3 regions of the Pseudarthrobacter sp. SL88 genome follow, and region 2 is predicted to be linked to each of the others. Evidence: riboswitches for the same ligand, from Rfam matches in the RefSeq annotation. Region 2 holds a riboswitch; each other region holds the start of a gene.
What was found. A riboswitch is a leader RNA that binds a small molecule or an ion and turns the genes downstream of it on or off. The one in region 2 is predicted to bind cyclic di-AMP.

Region 1: another riboswitch for cyclic di-AMP. It lies ahead of OVA06_RS14015 (C40 family peptidase); the one in region 2 lies ahead of OVA06_RS07790 (C40 family peptidase).
Region 3: another riboswitch for cyclic di-AMP. It lies ahead of OVA06_RS14655 (hypothetical protein); the one in region 2 lies ahead of OVA06_RS07790 (C40 family peptidase).

What each region holds. Positions count from the first base shown of each region.
Region 1 covers NZ_JAPPRD010000001.1:3,101,356-3,107,837, reverse strand. Annotated here, with positions in the region: gene serC (phosphoserine transaminase) at 1-702, opposite strand, end outside; gene OVA06_RS14025 (metal-dependent transcriptional regulator) at 1,010-1,705, shown strand; cyclic di-AMP (ydaO/yuaA leader) riboswitch at 1,847-2,065, shown strand; gene OVA06_RS14020 (M23 family metallopeptidase) at 2,076-2,906, shown strand; cyclic di-AMP (ydaO/yuaA leader) riboswitch at 3,035-3,216, shown strand; gene OVA06_RS14015 (C40 family peptidase) at 3,287-3,973, shown strand; gene OVA06_RS14010 (NlpC/P60 family protein) at 4,131-4,910, shown strand; gene OVA06_RS14005 (HNH endonuclease) at 5,157-5,657, shown strand; gene mobA (molybdenum cofactor guanylyltransferase) at 5,787-6,452, shown strand; gene OVA06_RS13995 (DUF6457 domain-containing protein) at 6,468-6,482, shown strand, end outside.
Region 2 covers NZ_JAPPRD010000001.1:1,689,941-1,696,422, reverse strand. Annotated here, with positions in the region: partial or broken gene OVA06_RS07810 (DNA alkylation repair protein) at 1-223, opposite strand, end outside; gene OVA06_RS07805 (TraR/DksA family transcriptional regulator) at 220-576, opposite strand; gene OVA06_RS07800 (lytic transglycosylase domain-containing protein) at 597-1,940, opposite strand; gene OVA06_RS07795 (hypothetical protein) at 2,120-2,998, shown strand; cyclic di-AMP (ydaO/yuaA leader) riboswitch at 3,184-3,356, shown strand; gene OVA06_RS07790 (C40 family peptidase) at 3,360-4,205, shown strand; gene OVA06_RS07785 (protein adenylyltransferase SelO) at 4,298-5,773, opposite strand; gene OVA06_RS07780 (ribonuclease Z) at 5,770-6,482, opposite strand, start outside.
Region 3 covers NZ_JAPPRD010000001.1:3,251,815-3,258,296, reverse strand. Annotated here, with positions in the region: gene OVA06_RS14680 (glycosyltransferase family 4 protein) at 1-731, shown strand, start outside; gene OVA06_RS14675 (nucleoside deaminase) at 787-1,293, opposite strand; gene OVA06_RS14670 (phosphatase PAP2 family protein) at 1,352-2,275, shown strand; gene upp (uracil phosphoribosyltransferase) at 2,288-2,923, shown strand; gene OVA06_RS14660 (glyoxalase superfamily protein) at 2,969-3,337, shown strand; gene OVA06_RS14655 (hypothetical protein) at 3,515-4,264, opposite strand; cyclic di-AMP (ydaO/yuaA leader) riboswitch at 4,267-4,424, opposite strand; gene OVA06_RS14650 (sensor histidine kinase) at 4,558-6,051, opposite strand; gene OVA06_RS14645 (response regulator transcription factor) at 6,058-6,482, opposite strand, start outside.

The sequences.
Region 1 (6,482 bases), 1.4 Mb from region 2:
GTCCAGGAAATCCGGGATCCAGCGGCCGCTGGCTTTGATCCGTGCGGCGCGTTCCAGTGCGGCGGGGGAGAACAGGCCAAGCCACAGGCCGCCGTCGGAGGCAAAGTTCTTCTGCGGGGCGAAGTAGTAGACATCGCTCTCGGCAACATCGACGTCCAGGCCGCCCGCGGCCGAGGTTGCATCGACCAGGACCAGTGCGCCCTCATCGGCATTTGCTACGCGCTTTACCGGAGCGGAGACGCCGGTGGAGGTTTCGTTCTGCGGCCAGGCGTATACGTCGACGCCGGCCTCGGCCCGGGCAGCCGGGCGGGTACCCGGTTCGGACGTGATGATGGAGGACGCATCCAGGAAAGGTGCCTTGTTGGTGGCGGCGGCGAACTTCGACCCGAACTCACCAAAGGACAGGTGCTGGGCCTTCTTCTCCACGAGGCCGAAGGAGGCAACATCCCAGAAAGCGGTGGAACCGCCGACGCCGAGGACAACCTCGTAGCCCTCGGGCGCCCGGAAAAACCGGCTGAGGCCTTCGCGGACCGAGCCCACGAGGTTCTTGACGGGGGCCTGCCGGTGGGACGTGCCCAGGATGGTCTTCGACGCCGCGGAGAGCGCATCGATCTGTTCCTGCCTGACCTTGGATGGCCCGGCTCCGAACCGTCCGTCCCGGGGCAGGAGGTCGGCAGGAATAGTGATGCTGGTTTCGCTCACGGGTGCTCCAATGTCGGCGGGGAGGTGGCTTTAGCCGGTCGGGCGGACAACGCCGCCCGACAGTCGGCAGTGACTGCCATACAGGCCTTACCCATTCTGCCTGAACCGCCGTAGGCGCGGGAGTCGGAGCCGCTAAAGTCCAAACATTGAGACACTGGTACGTGGGCCGGCAACTATTCGGACTAAGTCAAAATAGGCTAAGCTTGCCTCCGGACTATGTCGCGCCGCATGGCGGCGGACTGTGTAGGACAACGCGGTAGGACAACGCGGAACAACGCAGGGTATTGCGCTCGAGGAGCTGAGCTGGATGACGGATCTGATCGACACTACGGAGATGTACCTTCGGACCATCCTGGAGCTGGAGGAAGAAAACATCGTTGCCCTGAGGGCCCGTATTGCCGAGCGGTTGCGCCACTCTGGCCCCACGGTGTCCCAGACCATCGGCCGGATGGAGCGTGACGGCCTGGTGGTGGTGTCCGGCGACCGCCACCTGGAGCTCACCGAGGCCGGCCGCAAACGTGCCACAGAGGTCATGCGCAAGCACCGCCTTGCCGAACGGCTCCTGGCTGACGTCATCGGCCTGGACTGGGCCTACGTCCACGACGAAGCGTGCCGCTGGGAGCACGTGATGAGCGAGCGCGTTGAGCGCCGGATCTACGAACTGCTCAACCACCCCACCGAATCTCCCTACGGAAACCCGATTCCCGGACTGGCCGCACTGGGCGGGCACCCGGAGCTGTCCTTGGCCGATGGAGCGATCAGCCTCCTTGAGGCCATGAAGACGTACGGCCCCGCCTCTGCCGTGACCATCAGCCGGCTGGCCGAGCCCATCCAGGTGGAACCCGAGCTCCTGTCCCAGCTCGACGAAGGCGGCATCCGCCCCGGAGCAGCGGTATCGCTGGAGCGTGTAGGGGACTACATTTCCGTCCGTGTTCCGGGCATTGAAGGCGCCCTGGAACTGCCTCCTGAAGTGGCTGCCCACGTGTTCGTAGCCGTCAACTGACACCGTTAAAGCCCTGCTTTTACCCCGTGGGAGCTGGATCACGCAAACATAACGGAATTGTTACTAAGGGACTTAAGCCCCTATAGTTGAACGAAAGCGTTGATACTTAAGCGTTACCTGATCTGGAGCCGAGCTCTGCCAGCGGATCAGGAGCACCAAGTCATAACTGGCAGAGGCGGGGGAACCACAACTGGCAGCGGGGGACTGCCTTGGGGTGAAGTCCGTCAGCAGCAAGCCTCTTCCAGTGAAGGAACCTTCCGGGGATTTCTCTGTGCCGCAGCTTGCTTACGGCGGACCGGGTCTGTGAACTCTCTGACCCGAATCCGACAGCTAACTTCGCAGGCTATCCAGAGAGGAACCCTTCTTGACCATGCAGACCCCCCGGGGCCGCCGACGCGCGGCCGGCCCCGCTGCTACGCCGCGTGCTGTCGAAACCGTCCAGGCTGCCGAGACCTCGCGCCCCCGCGATCTCCACCGTGATGCGCGCCGCCGTCGGGGTCCATTCCGCCAGATAACGGAATTCGCCTCGGCCAGCGGCATCGGCCAGAAGGCCGGCATCGCGCTAGCCGCCACCGGCCTGGTGCTCACCGTGACCGTTCCCGTCACCAGTCCCGTCATGGCCACTGACGCCAGCGGAACCGGTGCGGTGGCCGCCTCGTCGGTCACGCCGCAGCCCGAGATTTCCGCGGAAGCAGGCGCCCAGATCGACTTCAGCCGCTCCGCCGTCGTAACCCAGGCGGACCCTGACGGCAAGCTCAAGCAACTGCTCAGCGCCCAGTCCGCAGCGTCGGTCTCCCGTGCTGCGTCCGCCGGTAGCCTCGGGGCTCCGCTGGCCACCATGGCGACGGCATCGCCGTTCGGCTACCGCGTCAGCCCCATCACCGGCGGAACCGGCGACTTCCATCGCGGGCAGGACTATGTTGCCCAGTGCGGTACCTCCGTGATGGCTGCCGCCACCGGAACCGTGACCTTTGTGGGCTGGCACCAGTACGGCGGCGGCAACAGGGTGGTGGTGGACCATGGCAACGGCCTGGAGACCACCTACAACCACCTGTCGTCGTTCAACGTGACCGAGGGCCAAACCGTCTCACGGGGCGACGTCATTGCCCTCAGCGGGACCACCGGCGCTTCCACGGGCTGCCACCTCCACTTCGAAGTCCAGGTCAACGGCGAGGTCGTCGACCCCACCGGTTGGCTCTAGCCAAATGATGGTGGACTCTCGAATGGCTGTGACCCGCCGTGACCTGAATGTGACATTCAAACAAAACTGCTGTACCGTCTAACTCGCGTCAACTTTTCCGAAGTTGACGCTCTTGAGTGGATTGCCTAACTCTGCCACCGCTCAAGGTCCGTTCGCATTTCATCGTCTGGCAGGGGCGGGGGAACCAATTTTGGCCTTCTTGTTTCGAAGGCCTTGGGGTTAAGTCACGAAAGCTTCCTTGGAAGCCGTGTGGCCGGGTGACTCCCATCCGAATCCGACAGCTCACCTCGCAGGCATTGGGAGAGGCTACCTTCGTGTCTTCACGCCATAATGCTGCGCGCCACCGTGCGCAAACGGTTCGTACCAACCCTTTGGGCGCCGTGTCCAAGGCTGTTAGTGCCAATGCCGGGACAGTGGGTCGCCAGGCTGCTGTAGTTGCAGCCGCTTCCGGCCTCGTCCTGGGTATGGGCCTGCCGGCCGTCGCGGATACCACCGCGGGCGTCTCGGCATCCACCGAGTCGGGTTCGGCCCAGACCGCCCTTGCCGTCACCGCGGCACCTACCGCCACTGTTTCCTTCGAGCGCCCGGTCATCAAGACCACCGCCGCTCCGAAGCCGGAGCCGGTACGCACCCAGTCCACAGCTTCAGCAGCACGGGATGCCGGCAACGCCGTCACCGCAGCCGCTGACTCAACCGAAGCTGCTTCCGAGAAGCTCGCGGAGACTGTTTCCTCCGCTGCCACTTCGGGCATCGCAGCTATCGCGTACACCGGCATTGGCCACCCGTACGTGTGGGGCGGCACCACCCCCAATGGCTGGGACTGCTCCGGATTCACCCAGTGGGTCTACGCCCAGGCCGGCATCAGCATCCCGCGCGTCAACGCCTGGAACGCCATGAAGCCCACCTCCACTCCCCAGCCTGGCGACCTCGTCATGCAGAACGGCGGCGCACACGTTGGCATCTACGTCGGCAACGGCATGATGGTCAGCGCGCTCAACCCGTCCCAGGGCACCCTCCTGCACGCGGTTGCCGCTACCGGAACCTCCTCGTTCTACACCATGAACTAGTTCCCGGGGCCACAGGCCCCAGGAACTTTTTCTTTGCCCCCGCTTTTCGCTAAATCACACATCCCCGTTCGGGACGTGCCGGCGTACCCCCAAGATGCCGGCGCGTCCATAACCCCCGTGTTGCCTACAGGCCCGGGGACAACGAAAGAGAGAACTGATGACGACTCGTGCTACCGCACGGCATCGCGCCGAAGTCACCAAGACCAACTCAATCGCCATCATCGCCAAGGCTGTCGGCGGCAACGCCGGCGGCGTTGGGCGCCAGGCAGCGGTTATCGCCGCAGCCTCGGGCTTGGTCCTGACCAGCGGCATCGCCGCAAACGCAGCTGACACCAACATCCAGCGCGACTCCGCTCCTGCATCCGCCTTTGAAGTTGGATCAGCCGTTGAAGCCCCGATCTCCGCGGCGTCCACCATCAACATCTCCTTCGAGAAGCCGGCCGTCAGCACCAGCCCGGCTCCGGTGGTTGAGGCAGAGCCCGAGGTTGAGGTCCAGGAAGCCGCTCCGGCTCCGGCTGCCGAGGCCGCCACCGCCCAGACGGCTGCAGTGCCGAAGGTCACCGCTACAGTCACGGCGCAGCCAGCGTCTGCACCCCAGGCGTCTGCCAGCGGCAAGGGCGCAGCAATCCTTTCCGCAGCCTACGCCCAGCTCGGCGTCAACCAGGACTGCACGATGCTCGTCACCAACTCACTGGCTGCCGTGGGCATCAACTTCCACGACTGGCCCGCCGGTTACCTTTCCCTTGGCCGCACCGTCAGCGCTGCCGAGGCCCAGCCCGGCGACCTGATCTACTACGCCGACGGCGGCGCCGGCATGGCCCACATCGCTGTCTACGCCGGCAACGGCCAGGCTGTGCACGGCGGCTACAACGGCAACCAGACCGTGGTCTTCAGCGCCAACGTCGGTTCCGGACCGGTCTTCATCCGCGTCAACTGATCCCCCCGCGAGGGCTGGCCGGTACGGCCGCCCCTCGGAGTGAAAGGACCCCTGCCCACGCGGCCGGGGTCCTTTGCCGTTCACGGGCGGTGCGCCCCGGCGGCCGTTCCTGACGGTAGGGTGTGCCGTGATTAGCTGATCCTGCATTTCTTTGTTTACTCTTGTGGTGTCGATCCATAGCCCGGACATGCCGAGGGCAGCCGGCCCTCGTGCCCCTGACGGGTGCGGCCGTGAAGAGGTACGTGCATGCGCACTCTCGTTCTGAATGCTGGATATGAACCGCTGGCGGTTATTACTTTCCGCCGGGCGCTGGTGCTTGTGCTCACGGGCAAGGCAAGCGTGGTTGCCGAGGGCGAGGATCCCGTTGTGGGTCCGCAGGAAATCCTGGGCCGCCCCTCCGTGATTCTCCTCAACCGCTACATCCGGCCCAGATACAACCATGCCACCGCCGTCAGCCGGCGCGGCGTCCTGAGACGCGATGGGCACAAGTGCGCTTACTGCGGAAAAGCGGCGCACACGATCGACCATGTGCACCCCAAGTCACGGGGAGGGGCGGACTCCTGGGAGAACCTGGTGGCAGCCTGCCTGCGCTGCAACAACGTTAAGGGCGACCACACGCCCGCTGAAATGGGCTGGAAGCTGCGATTCGAGCCGGCACCGCCGCACGGCACCATCTGGCAGATCAAGGAACTGGAAAAGCCCACGCCGGCGTGGGACCCGTTCCTCCTGCCGGAGCGGGCCGCGTAAGGTGCGCTGTTTGTCTGGCCGGTCCTGACGTGTTGCCTGCGCTGGCCGCCTGGCCTGACCGCCTGACCGCCTGACCTGCCGAGTGCCTGGACTGTCCGAAGGGCGTCCGGCACTGGCTACGCTTGGACCATGCAAGACGACGTGCCGGCCTTTGATGCCCTCATCCTGGCGGGAGGCCGATCCTCGCGGCTGGGCGGCGTCCCGAAACAGGGGCTGCTGTTTCGCGGCACCACCCTCCTTGGCCGGGCCCTGGCTGCGGCTGAGGGAGCCCGGGCCACCGTGATTGTCGGCCCGGATCCCGGACCTTTGCCTCCCGGAGTGCTCACGTGCCGTGAAGAGCCGGAGTTCGCCGGCCCCGCAGCGGCCATCGCCACGGGCCTGGATGTCCTGGACCGGGCGGGGGCCGGCGCTCCGCACACCCTCGTCCTGGCCTGTGACATGCCCCTGGTTTCCGGGGCTGTGCGGACCCTCCTGCATGAGTTGTCCACGGGGCTTGGGGCGGGGTCTTATGTGGCCTTTGCCGCGGATGAAAACGGTGTGGGGCGGATGCAGCCGCTGGCCGGAATTTATAGCACGGACATGCTAAAAAAGTCCGCCCGCGGGATGGCTGCCACAGGCCGGTTGGTCAACGGATCAGTCCGCTCACTCCTTGCTAGTCTGGACGTGCAGCTTGTCGCCGTTCCGGCCGCTTACACGGCAGATGTGGACACGTGGGACGATGCCGCCGCATTGGGGATTGCCGCCGGCAGCCCGGACGTGGAGGACGTGGACGGGGCCGGGCGCGGCCGCAGTTAACTTTGGAGGCACGTGGTGAAGAGCCAGGAC
Region 2 (6,482 bases):
TGCCGAGGCAAGCTGGACCACGGCATCGTGGGTCCAGGTCCTTGAACTTGCGGAGGGCGTCGCGGATGGTTCCGCGGACCGCGCCCACTGATGAACCGTAGGAGCCCAGGGCGCCGCCAAACCTGCTGCCGACGTCGTCCGCGCGGTACCACGCGCCCTCGTTCTGCAGCGTGCGGTCGATGAAACCGGCCGCCTCGGCGACGGCGTCCGAACCGGTGGTCACAAGTGCCCCGCGGCTGCGTGGTCGATGCAGTATGGCGTCCAGGGCCGGGCTTCGAGCCTGCCTTCGGCGATGGGCCGGCCGCATACGGCGCAGCTGCCATAGGTTCCGGCGGCGATCCGGTCGAGGGCTGCTTCCACCTGGTCCAGGCCGGCTGAGCTCTGGTTCAGCAGCGCCGAGGCCTGGGACAGCTCGAAGGCGATGGTGGCACCCTCGGGATCGTGTTCGTCGTCCGCGTTGGCTCCCTGGCGGGCGGAGTTGGCTGCGGCGATGTCCGCCCGCAACGCCGGCAGCAGGGCCAGTTTCAGCTGCCGTTCCTCTTCGAGCAGCAGCCGGAAGCGTTCGTAGTCAGCCATGGGAAAAGCCTAGTCCTGCGTCAGTACCAGTTGTTCGCCATTGAGTGGCTCCAGGCGCCGCAGGGCGAGCCGTACCTGTCGCGGATGTAACCCAGCCCCCACTCAACCTGGGTCCGGTAACTGGTCAGCCAGTCACTGCCGGCGCTTGCATACTTCCCCGGCGGCAATGCCTGGGGGATCCCATAGGCGCCCGAGTAGGGGTTGGTGGCCGTGGTCTGCCAGTTCGACTCCTTGGTCCATAGCTGCGCCAGGCACAGGAACTGGTCCTGGCCCCAGCCGTAGGCGCCCAGGCGTCCGGCGGCGTAGCTCTTCGCTCCGGCAGGATCGTTGACAGCACCACCGGGAACAGAAGGTACGACGACGGGCGGCGGCACCGGCCGGACCGGCGGTCCGGGGGCCGGGGCCGGGGCCGCCGGTGCGGGGTTCACCGGGACTGGGCCCGCCGGGATCGGGTCCGCCGGAGCGGGGTCGACCGGGCCCGCGGGCGCGGGCCGTGGTCCCTCCACGCGGGCGTCTGCTGCGGCCTTCGCTGCCCGGTCCGACTCCCGTTGCGCCTGTTCCTGTGCAGCGGCCCGCTTTGCTGACTGCGAGGCCTCATATGCGGCGAGGGCGGCCTGTCCCTGCCGGAACTCCCCCTCCACGGCCGCGGTTGTTCCCTTGAGCGAGGCCAGCTGGGCCGTGAGCTGGCCACCGTGCTGCTGCTCTTCAGCGATGTGGCGGGCCACCGCATCCTGCGCCGACCTGGCCCCGGCAAGCCTGGCTCCGGCCTCCCTGGACAGGTTTTCCCGCTCGGACCGCGCGGCTTTCTCCTGCTCACCCAGGGACGATGCCACTCTTGCGGCGGATGCCGCCCGGTCCACCAGGCCGGCTGTCTTCGCGCCCACCAGCTCCACCATGTTGAGTCCGTGGACGCTGCCGGACTCAAGGGCGTCCAGGGCGATGAAGAATCCGGCCGTGGTTGCACCCGTCTTGTACGACTGCACGGCAAGGGCGCCGATTTCCCTGCGGTGCTGCCGGAGTTCCCCGTTGGCTGCTGCTGACTGCGCAGCCAACGCATCGACCCGGCTGTTGGCTGCAGTGAGTGCCGCCTCGGCAGCGGCGTAATCCGCCGCAGCGGCAACGGCCGCCCCACCGAGCGCTTCTGAATCCGCCTGCAAACCGGCGAGGAGGCTGCCGATCCGGGTGATTTCCGCCGCTGCGCCCGCTTCAGATTTCCTGGCCTTCCGGACGTCCTCCCAGGAGGGGTACCCCTCCGGCGCGCGCCCCGAGGCCGACGCCGGCGCAAGGGCTGCCGGTCCCAGCAGTGCAAACACCAGGAGTCCCCCGAGCACCGGCGACTTCAGTTTGGTAACGAACAGGGGCATAGTCCCGTAGCCTACCGGCCTCAACCACAGGTTGAGGGCTTGCTGCTGCGGATCGTTATCCAGCAGAGACGGAAGGCACGCCGCAGCCCTAGACTGTGCCCATGGCCGGCGCCAGCACACCAAGCGCCACACCAGCCCGCCGGCCCCCTGCCCCCGGACGGACAGCAAAACCGGTAACCGTGCGCTGCTTGCTGCCGTTGCTGACCGCAGCAGTGCTGGCGGTTTCGGCCCGCACCCCACAGCAGCCCGCCCCGGCGGCGTCCCCCGCTTCCGCGGCGCCCGGACCGGTCACCATCGAGCTAAACCAGTCCCGCGACCAGTACGGGCAGCACGCCATCCTGCTCCAGCTCACCAACACCACGGACAGTCCCGTGACTGTGGACGCGGCGCGCGTCAGTTCCCCGCTGTTCGACGGGGACATCGAGTGGACGCCACCGGCGGGCGGCCTGGAGCTTCCGCCGCACCAACCCAAGAGCGTGCCCGCACAGCTCCCACCTCCGGCCTGTGCCGAGCCGGCAACGGCATCGTCGCAGGCCAGCGCCACGGTTTCCGTCGCTACGGCCGGACGGCAACCGGCAGCACTGACCCTCCCGGCCCCGGATCCCTTCGGCGTGCTGCCGCGCAACAATTCCGAGCTCTGCCTGGCCGCGGACGCCGCGAAGGTGGCCGGGCTGGCCCTGGACCAGCACCTTGAGGTGGCGGCGGACGGCCGCACCGCCGTCGTCCGCCTCCGCATCAGCCCACGGCAGATGGCCCCCGCCGGGACGCCGTCCCTCACGCTGCACAGCGTGGGCGGCACGCCCCTGCTGGCGGAGGACGGGGTTGAGCCGTGGCCGCGGGACGTGGCGGTCCGGCCGGGGGAACCCGAAACGGTCCTGGCCCTGCGGGTGCGTCCCGCCCGGTGCGATCCGCACGCCGTCGCGGACGACAAAGTGGGAACCCTGCTGCCCCTCACCGTTACCGCCGGAGCGCGGGAAGGTGTCCTGAAAGTGGCAGCCGGCGGGCTGTTGCGTGCGCAACTTTATGACTTTGTTACGTTGGCATGCCAAAACGGCTAGGACCCGCGCATCATCCGAGGTCACCGCGGCGTTCCGGAAGGCCCTGCGGAGGAGGCCTTCATCCGAGAGGACTGCCTCGCATGTTATTCAAATGTGACAATCCGGTGAACGTCGGGTTATGGTCATACACGTGTCCCTCCCAAGCGGGACATTCCCCTCAGCTTGCCGAGCCCTGCCGCTGAACCGGGATTCAATCGCTTTCCAGCTGGCAGGGACGGGGGAACCAAGTTTCCGCGGCTTCACCGAAGCCTTGGGGTTAAGTCGATATCGCCTTCCGTCCCTGACGAAGTGCGCTACCGGCCGGGCATCTCCAGCCCGAACCCGACAGCTCACCCCGCAGGCATGGGAGAGGCGATCAACCGTGTCAAAAAATTTCATCACCGCCCGTCACCGCGCTACTCCGGCCGGCTCCATCGCGCTGCAGGGCCTGGCCGTGACGGCCAAGGCCCAGGCCCGGACCTTCGGACGCCCGGCACTGGCGGTAGCCGCAGCATCGGGCATTGCGTTCGGCGTCGGAGCTCCGGCACATGCAGGCGTGACCGGCCCGGACAGCACCGAAACCAATAATGTCCAGGCATACTCGGCACCTGCCGCACCCGTAGCGGCTGCACCCGCCGCGGCTGCCGGCAACGTCCACACGGTTGCTTCCGGCGACACCCTCGGCGCCATTGCGTCCGCTTACGGGGTTGGCCTCAACGACGTCCTGGCAGCCAACGGCCTCGACGTTTCCTCGATCATCTACCCGGGCGACCAGATTGCGATCCCGGGCGCCGGCTACGCAGCACCGGCCGCTCCGGCCGTTGCTCCGGCCGCGGCACCTGTCCAGACCGCAAGCGCCGCTCCCGCCAACACCGGCATGAACCTCGGTTACGCCTCTGCAACGCCTGCGGCCACCGGCTCGGGCACCGGCGCCGCCATCCTGGCCAACGCGTACGGCCAGGTGGGCGTCACCCAGGACTGCACCGCCATGGTGGAGAAGGCCCTGCGCGCCGTCGGCAAGTCCGTTGGTGACCTGGCTCCCGGCCAGTTCTACCAGTACGGCACCGTAGTGGGCGCACCCGCCCCGGGTGACCTCGTCATCTCGGCAGGCCACGTCGGCGTGTACGCCGGTGACGGCCAGATGGTCAGCGGCGGCGTCAACGGCAGCCAGACCCAGGTGCACTCCGTCAGCTGGGTTGGTGCAGCCTCGTACGTACGGGTCGCATAGCCTGCTGAGCACGTAGCTTTCAGCGCATAGAGCTGCAAAAGGGCGGTAGCCGGGAGACCCCGGCTACCGCCCTTTTTGCTGCCTTTCCTTGTTCAGGTGCCGCAGAAGGTCATGTACGTCCCGAAGTCCTCCGGGGCGCCTTCGGCGTACCGCTCCAGGCCGGGGCGTTCGCTGTACGGCGCCGCTACCGCTTCCAGCAGCCGGTGCAGTGGTTCCAGGTCCCCGCCGGTAGCCGCGGCCAGCGCCTCTTCGACGAGGTGGTTCCGCGGAATGTACGCGGGATTGGTGCGGTCCATCAGCCCGGCGTCCGGCCCCAGCTCCTGCCAGCGTTCGGCCCATGCGTCGTACGCGGCCAAGTCCATGACCATGCCGCGGACAGGCCGGCTGTCACCCCGGGCTGCCTTGGCCAGGTTCCTGAAGAAGAGCGTGTAGTCCACGGGGCCGTCCTTGAGGATGCCGGTGACCCCGTCCACCAGGTCCGAGACCTCCTCGCCTGCTGCGGTCCCCGGCTTCCCCGCCGCAAGGCCCAGCTTGGTGGCCATGCCGCCGAACCACGCCGCACTGTACTGCCGCCGGAATCCACCCAGCGCCTCCACGGCCACCGGAACCGCTGCCTCCTGGTCTTCGTCAATTAGCGGCAGCATGGCTTCGGCGAGGCGGGCAAGGTTCCATTCGGCCATGACCGGCTGGTTGGCGTACGCATACCGGCCGCCGACGTCGATGGAGCTGTACACGGCGGCCGGGTTGAACGCGTCGATGAAGGCACAGGGGCCATAATCGATGGTTTCCCCGGAGATGGTCATGTTGTCTGTATTCATCACACCGTGGACGAACCCCACCAGCATCCACTGCGCCACAAGCGAGGCCTGTGCCGCCACCACCGCCCCATAGAGGGCGAGGTAGGGGTTGTCCGCCGCAGCAGCATCCGGGTAGTGACGGCTGATGGCGTGGTCCGCCAGCCGGCGCAGGAGCTCCGTGTTTTCGGTGGCCCGCGCATACTGGAAACTACCCACCCGAAGGTGGCTACCGGCCACCCGGGCCAGCACGGCGCCGGGCAGCATGTCATCCCGGCGTACATGCCGTCCGGTAGCCACGACGGCAAGGGAACGGGTGGTGGGGATGCCGAGGGCGTGCATGGCCTCGCTGACCACGTATTCGCGCAGCATGGGCCCGACGACGGCACGGCCGTCACCGGCGCGCGCGAACGGCGTGCGGCCGGAGCCTTTCAGGTGCAGGTCCCTCAACCGTCCGCGGGCATCCTGCAGCTCACCCAGCAGCAGCGCACGGCCGTCACCGAGGAGGGGCGAATAGCCGCCGAACTGGTGCCCGGCGTAGGCCTGGGCCACGGGCGTGGCCCCTTCCGGCACGTGGTTGCCCAGCAGGAACCGCACTCCCTCTTCCGAGCCCAGGTACCCAGGGTCGAGCCCCAGTTCTCCGGCAAGCGGTTCGTTGAGCACCAGGAGTTTGGGGTCCGGAGCTTCCTCCGCCTCCCAGGGCACCGCCAGTTCGTTGAGTTCGCGGGCGAAGCGGCCACCCAGGGCAACAGTTGATTGTGCTGCAGCGGTCATGGTTTTAACCCTATCTCCGCAGCGGCCGTTACAGGCTCCCCGCGGCGGTTCGGAAGGCGGATGCGCTGGAGGTCGTCGGCGGCGGTCACGGTGGCGCCCTTGGCGCGGGCGGACGCCTGCCGGGCCATGAGGGTGACGTCGTTGCCGTACCGGGATGAGAAATGCGTGAGGACCAGCGTCCGGGCGCTCCCATGCCCCGCCAAATCGCCCGCCTGCCCGGCGGTGAGGTGGCGGTATTCCTCCGCCAGCCCGCCGTCGTCGTCGCTGAAGGTGGACTCGGCGACCAGGAGGTCGGCGCCGTCTGCAAGGTCTTCGGCACCGTCGCACGGGGCGGTGTCCATGACGAACGCGAAGCGCTGCCCGGGGCGCGGAACGCTGACGTCGGCCAGGCCGACGCCGGCAATGGTACCTTCGCGCCGGAGGCGGCCGACGTCCGGCCCGGCGATGCCCGCTGCCGCAAGGCGGTCGGGCAGGAACGTGCGGCCCTCGGGCTCGGTGAGGCGATACCCGTATGTTTCGATCCGGTGCTTGAGCGGCCGGACGTGGAGGCCGTCCGCCACCTCACCGGCGGCGCCGTGGGGATGGAGCCTCAGGTCAAGGCCGGGAGTGCTGACGGATACCAGCGCCCGCACCACACCCTCCCCCGAGGCCGGGTAGTGCAGGTGGACCGGATGGTTGACGCCGTCCAGCACCATCCGCGACAGCACGC
Region 3 (6,482 bases), 1.6 Mb from region 2:
AAGCAAGGGCACTCCGTGCGGCGTCGGGTGTCATCTGCACCAGCAGCAGTGCGGCCGCCATCCTGAAGGAGCGCGGCCTTCCCAACGCCCGGGTCGCCCTTCCGGGAGCCGATCCGGCCCCGCCCGCCACAGGCTCCCGGCCTCCACACCTCCTCGCCGTGGCGGCGCTGCTGCCCAACAAGGACCAACTCCTCACCGTGGCAGCACTCGAAGGCATCCAGGATTTGGAGTGGACGGCCTCGCTGGTCGGATCGGAGCAGGCAGATCCGGCCTACGCCAGGCTGGTGAAGGAAGCCATCGCCCGCAGCGGGCTGGCAGGAAGAGTGCAGCTAACGGGGGAGCTGGCGGGGGATGCGCTTGAGGCGGAATGGAACCGTGCAGACCTGAGCCTCCTTGTCTCCCGCGAAGAAGCGTTTGGCATGGTGGTCACTGAGTCGCTGGCCCGCGGCGTTCCCGGGGTGGTCCGGCAGGGGACCGGTGCGGTCGAAGCGCTGGACCTGGCCGGGCTGAAGGATGCCGACGCCGGCACGCGCCTTCCGGGGGCGGCGCTTGCGCTGCCCCACGGGGGCGAAGCGGACGCAGCCGTTCTCGGCACGGCCCTTCGGCGATGGCTGGAGGACCATGCTTTGCAGCAGGAATGGCGCAGCCGGGCCCTGGAAGCATGCGGCCTCCTGCCCGGGTGGGAGGAGACGGCCGGGAACGTCGTGCGTGCGCTGACGGGCGTCGAGTAAAGCGCGAACAGGGCAAGGCCAAGGAAGCCTCTGGTCACCAGCCGAAGCGGTGCGGCTACAACCGTGTCCGGTGATCCGCGAAGAAGTCGCGCAGCAGCACGGAGCTCTCGCCTTCCCGGATGCCCGGGTAGACCTCCACCCAGTGGTTGAGCCGCCGCTCGCGGAGAATGTCGAACACGGACCCCGCGGCGCCCGCCTTCTCGTCCCAGGCGCCGAACACCACCCGGGGAATCCGGGCCAGGACGATCGCGCCGGCGCACATCGCGCACGGTTCCAGCGTGACCACCAGCGTGCAGTCGGACAACCGCCACCCGTCGTCCGGGCCGCCGGCGAGCCGTGCCAGTTCCCGCAGCCGCTCAGCAGCCTGGCGGAGGGCCACAACCTCGGCATGGGCGGTGGGGTCCCCAAGCTCTTCCCGCTGGTTCCGTCCGGAACCCAGCACCTCGCCGTCGGGCCCCAGCACCACGGCGCCAATGGGGACATCGCCGGTAGCGAGCGCCGCGCGGGCCTCCGCCAGGGCGAGGCCCATCCACTCGTCGTAACTGTTCGATGCGGAGACCATGGCTCAATGATAGTTTCGGGGGATAGTAAGCCTGCGTACTGAATGCCGGGGAGGCGCCGTGAGTACCGTTCGGGACCGCGTGGACCGTTGGATCAAACCGTATGCCGCCTTGTGGCTGACCATGGCGGTGGGCGGAACCCTGATTGTCGCCATGGCCCTCCTGGGTGCCGAAGTGTATTCGGACGTGGTGGATGATGAAGGCCTTGCGAGCCTTGATATCCCCGCCCTGGACTACGCCCAGTCACTGCGCAATCCCGGATTGGATGCGTTCGTCACGGGTTTCACCAACATTGGCGGCGGCATTGGCATGCCCATCCTCGCCACGCTCCTCACCGCGTGGCTGACCTTCCTCAGCAGGTCGTGGCGCCCGCTCCTCCTTGTAGGCGGTGCAGCTGCGGTTTCCACCGCGGCCACCACCCTGGGCAAGCGGCTGGTGGGCCGGACCCGGCCGGACCACTCCGAAGCTGTTCCGCCCTACGAAGACTCACCGTCGTTTCCCAGCGGGCACACCCTCAACACCACGGTGGTGATCGGCGTGCTGGTGTATATCATCTGTCTGCAGTTCCAGGTCCTCAGCGCGCGCATCACGGCCATCACCGCGGGTACCGTCTTCATTGTGTCCATGGGCCTGAGCAGGGTTTTCCTGGGCCACCACTGGTTGACCGATGTTATTGCCGGCTGGACGCTGGGCCTGGCCTGGGTCGGATTCGTCATCCTGGCCCATCGGATGTTCCATCTGATCCGGCGGCGGGAGCACGCGGGGCCCGCGCCATCGTTTGAGCGTCCCGTGGTGCGCGATGTCGTCGCAGACGCCATGCACCACGACAGCGCAACGCATGGCCGCGGAACGGACCACGACGGCGGGACTCACTTAGGCGGAACGGACCACGGCGGCGGGACTCACCCAGGCGCGCATCCAGGCAGCCGCGTCAGGCATCAGGAGCCCGGAGTAGGGGACTCCGGCAGGGACAGCGCCGGATGATAGCTTTGAGCAATGCGCACTCTCGTTGTGGACCACCCGCTGGTCGCCCATAAGCTCACTGTCCTCCGGGATAAGAACACCCCTTCGCCCGTGTTCCGGCAGCTGACCGAAGAGCTAGTGACACTGCTGGCGTACGAGGCCACGCGCGAGGTTCGCACCGAACCGGTCACTATCGAGACTCCGGTCAGCACCACGGTGGGCACGGCCTTCACCAAGCCCACCCCTCTGGTGGTCCCCATCCTGCGCGCCGGCCTCGGCATGCTGGAGGGCATGACCAAGCTGGTCCCCACTGCAGAAGTGGGTTTCCTGGGCATGGCCCGGGACGAGGAAACCCTGGACATCATCACCTACGCCGAGCGCCTGCCTGAGGACCTTACCGGCCGGCAGGTCTTCGTTCTGGATCCCATGCTGGCCACCGGCGGAACCCTGCGCGAGGCCATCAAGTTCCTGTTCAAGCGCGGGGCGTCGGACGTCACGTGCATCTGCCTGCTGGCGGCCCCGGAGGGCCTGGCCAAGCTGGAGGAGGAACTGGGCGAGGCAAACGTGCACATCGTCCTTGCGTCGATTGACGAGAAGCTGAACGAAAAGTCCTACATCGTGCCCGGCCTTGGAGATGCGGGAGACCGGCTGTACGGCATCGCCGGCTGAGGTTCAAGCCTTCCGCGCACAAGTCCCCGGCCGTAGCCTGTGGCAATGGACTGGAAACTTGAACTCGTGTTTGTCCCCGTGTCCGATGTGGACCGCGCCAAGGATTTCTACGTTAATAAAGTGGGTTTCAACGCCGACTTCGACGAACGCCCGTCGGAATCCATCCGCTTCGTGCAGCTGACCCCGCCCGGTTCAGCGTGTTCCATCTGCATCGGGGAAGGCCTCACTGACGCTCCTCCGGGCACCGGCTCCAACCTGCAGCTGGTGGTCAGCGACATCCAGGCCGCCCACGACCACCTGAAGAACAATGGGGTGGCGGTCAGCGATGTGGACGTTCAGGACTGGGGGCACTTCGTGTACTTCGCGGACCCGGACGGCAACCGCTGGGCCGTCCAGTACATTCCGGGACGGTAACGGCACGTCCCAGCCCCAAACCGCTCGGTGGCCGTTAGCGCCAATCCCAAAAATGGCTACCTAACGCACGGGGTAATTGGTGCCTCGCAGGAAGGGCTGCAGATACGACGACGGCCGCCGCTGAACCGGTAGGGTTCGGCGGCGGCCGGTCGAAAGGGCCTCAACGTGTGAAGGTTTTTAGTACCAGTTGTTGCCCAGGTGGAAGTTCAGGGCGCCACACGGGGACTGGTAACGCTCCTTGATGTAGTTCAGGCCCCAGTTGATCTGAGTGCGGTAGTTGGTCAGGTAGTCGGGGCCGGCGCTCGCCATTTTTTCGGCGGGGAGGGACTGCACGATGCCGTAAGCGCCGCTGCTGGCGTTGGTGGCGGTGGTGGTCCAGTCGGATTCCTTAGTCCACAGGGTGACCAGGCACTGCATCTGGTCCTGCGCCCATCCGTAGCTGGCCAGCTGGCCGGACGCGTAGGCCTGTGCGCCGGCAGGATCGTTGACGGCGACGACGGGAGCAGGCTCGGGAGCGGGAGCGGGAGCGGGAGCAGGCTCCGGTGCGGGAGCAGGTGCCGGTTCCGGTGCAGGAGCCGGGGCGGGCGCTGCGGCCGGGGCAGGTTCCGCAGCGGGTGCGGGCGCCGGTGCCGCCTCCTGGGGCTGCACCTTGAGTTCGGCGGGCGCCGAGGCCGCAGGGTTAGACCGGATTTCGCTCTTCTCGATGCTCATCTGGGAATCGGTGGCAGCGGGGGACTCGGAGCCGGTAGCTGCCACGCCGGAAAAGCCGTCCGTGGCCTGGCCTGCGGCGCCTACGCCCACCAGCATGGCTGCGGAGACTGCGAGGACCGCGGCGCGCTTGCCGAAGGAAGACTTCTTGCGGGTTTCAGGCTGCGCGCTGTGGCTCGGGGCCGATTTTGGGCGCGGTTTTACCGTGAATTTAGACATGTTTGTTTCGCCTCTCACACCTGCGGAGTTAGCTGTCGGGTTCGGATGAGGGCATCCGGCCGCACGGCAAATACACGTGCTGGCTTAACCCCAAGGGCAGTACTGCGTTGCCCGGGACGTGGGTCCCCCGCCTCTGCCTCAGTTCAAGCGAAATCCGGGAAGTGGCAGAGCTTGGCGTCATCCGGATATGCGGCCCGAACGGGAACCGCACTCTATCGACGGTACAGGAGAGCGGCGCTTAAGTCACATTTAGGTAACAGACGTCACGACGACGGCGCGTCGCCTTGGCGAATTCAGGCCACGGTCGGCAGGCGAAGCGCAAACTCCGTCATCCCCGGCCGTGATGTGACCGTTACCCGCCCTCCGTGGGCTTCCACGATGGACTGGACAATGGACAGGCCCAGCCCGCTGGTGCCCTCGGCAACGGCCGCGCCGGCCTGGTCGCCGCTGCCCTTGCGGGCCGCGTCTGCGCGGGCGAAGCGCGAAAAGACGTGGTCCACGAAGTCAGCCGGAATGCCTCCGCCGTCGTCCGTGACCGTCACGACGGCGGCGCCGTCGGGTGCCGTACCGACGCCGGCCACCACGGTGGTTCCGGCAGGGGTGTGTTTCCGGGCGTTGGACAGCAGGTTCATGAGTACCTGCCGCAGCTGCGCGCCGTCCCCGTTGACCAGCACCGGCTCCGCAGGAAGATCCAGCCGCCAGGTGTGGCTCGGGGCCATGACTTTTTCGTCGCTGACGCTTTCCACCACCAGCTGCGTCAGGTCCACCTCGGCCAGCTTGAGCGGCTGGCCCTCATCCAGCCGCGCCAGGAGCAGCAGGTCCTCCACCAGTGCCGTCATCCGCTCGGACTGGCTTTGGACCCGGGCCAGCGATTTCTGCCCATCGGGAGTGAAGTCCTCCGTCATCCGCATCAGCTCGGTGTAGCCGCGGATGGCGGTCAGCGGGGTGCGGAGCTCGTGCGAGGCGTCCGCCACGAACTGGCGCACCTTGGTTTCGCTCTTCTGCCGGGCTTCCAGGGCGCTGGCTACGTTGTCCAGCATGAGGTTCAGTGCATGCCCCACACTGCCCACCTCCGTGCCGGGGTTGGAGTTCGACGGCGGCACCCGCACGGCGAGCGCCACCTCACCGGCGTCCAGGGGCAGTTCAGACACCCTGGTGGCAACTTCGGAGAGCTGTTCCAAGGGTTTCATTGTGCGGCGGATCAGTACGGTCCCCACGAGGCCGATCAGCAGCAGGCCGCCCAACGACACGAACACGAAGGTCCACACCAGGGACCTGAGGGTACTTTCCTTGGTAGCCAGGGGGAGTCCTGTGACCAGGACATCGCCGGAGTTTGTCTGGACCGCGATCAGCCGGTAATCACCGCTGGACATCGAACGGTCCACGGGCCGGGAGTTGGCGTCGAGCGCAAGGAGCGTCTCCTTGTCCTCCGTGGACAAGGGCTGGCGGGTGGTGTCAGAGGCGAGGAAGCCGCCGGAACTCACCTGGCCGTTGCGGATGCTCGCGTTCACGGTGCCGATTCTCTGGCCCCGGGCGTCCAGGGGGTCCCGTCCGTTGAAGCCGCCAAACGGCGGGCGGCCGGGGTTGTCGGCAAGGTTTGCGGCTTGGCTGAGCTGGTCATCAAGCTGCCGGGTCAGGAAGGCGTCCATCGATGCGTAGCTCACGATGCCAACGGCACCGCAGATGGCGATAAGCAGGGCCATGGCCAGGGCAATCAGGCGGGTGCGCAGGTGCCAGGTTGCCGGCCTGAGCCAACTCCGGGCGTAGGGAGCTTCTGAAGTGGCCATGGCGTGCTACTCCGCCGGCTTGATGACGTAGCCGGCCCCGCGGACGGTGTGGATCATGGGCGGATGGACGGCGTCGATCTTTTTGCGGAGGTAGGAGATGTAGAGCTCCACAATGTTGGCCTGGCCGCCGAAATCGTAGTCCCACACCCGGTCAAGGATCTGGGCCTTGCTGATGACACGCTTGGGGTTTTCCATGAGGTAGCGGAGCAGCTCGAACTGGGTGGCCGTCAGCTGCACATCATCCCCGGCGCGGGTGACTTCCCGGGTGTCGACGTTGAGCACCAGGTCGCCCACCACCAATTCGGCAGTGTCCATGGCTGCGACGCCTGAGCGCTGAACCAGCCGGTGCAGGCGGAGGATGACTTCCTCCATGCTGAACGGTTTGGTGACATAGTCGTCACCGCCGGCGGCCAGGCCGACGATGCGGTCCT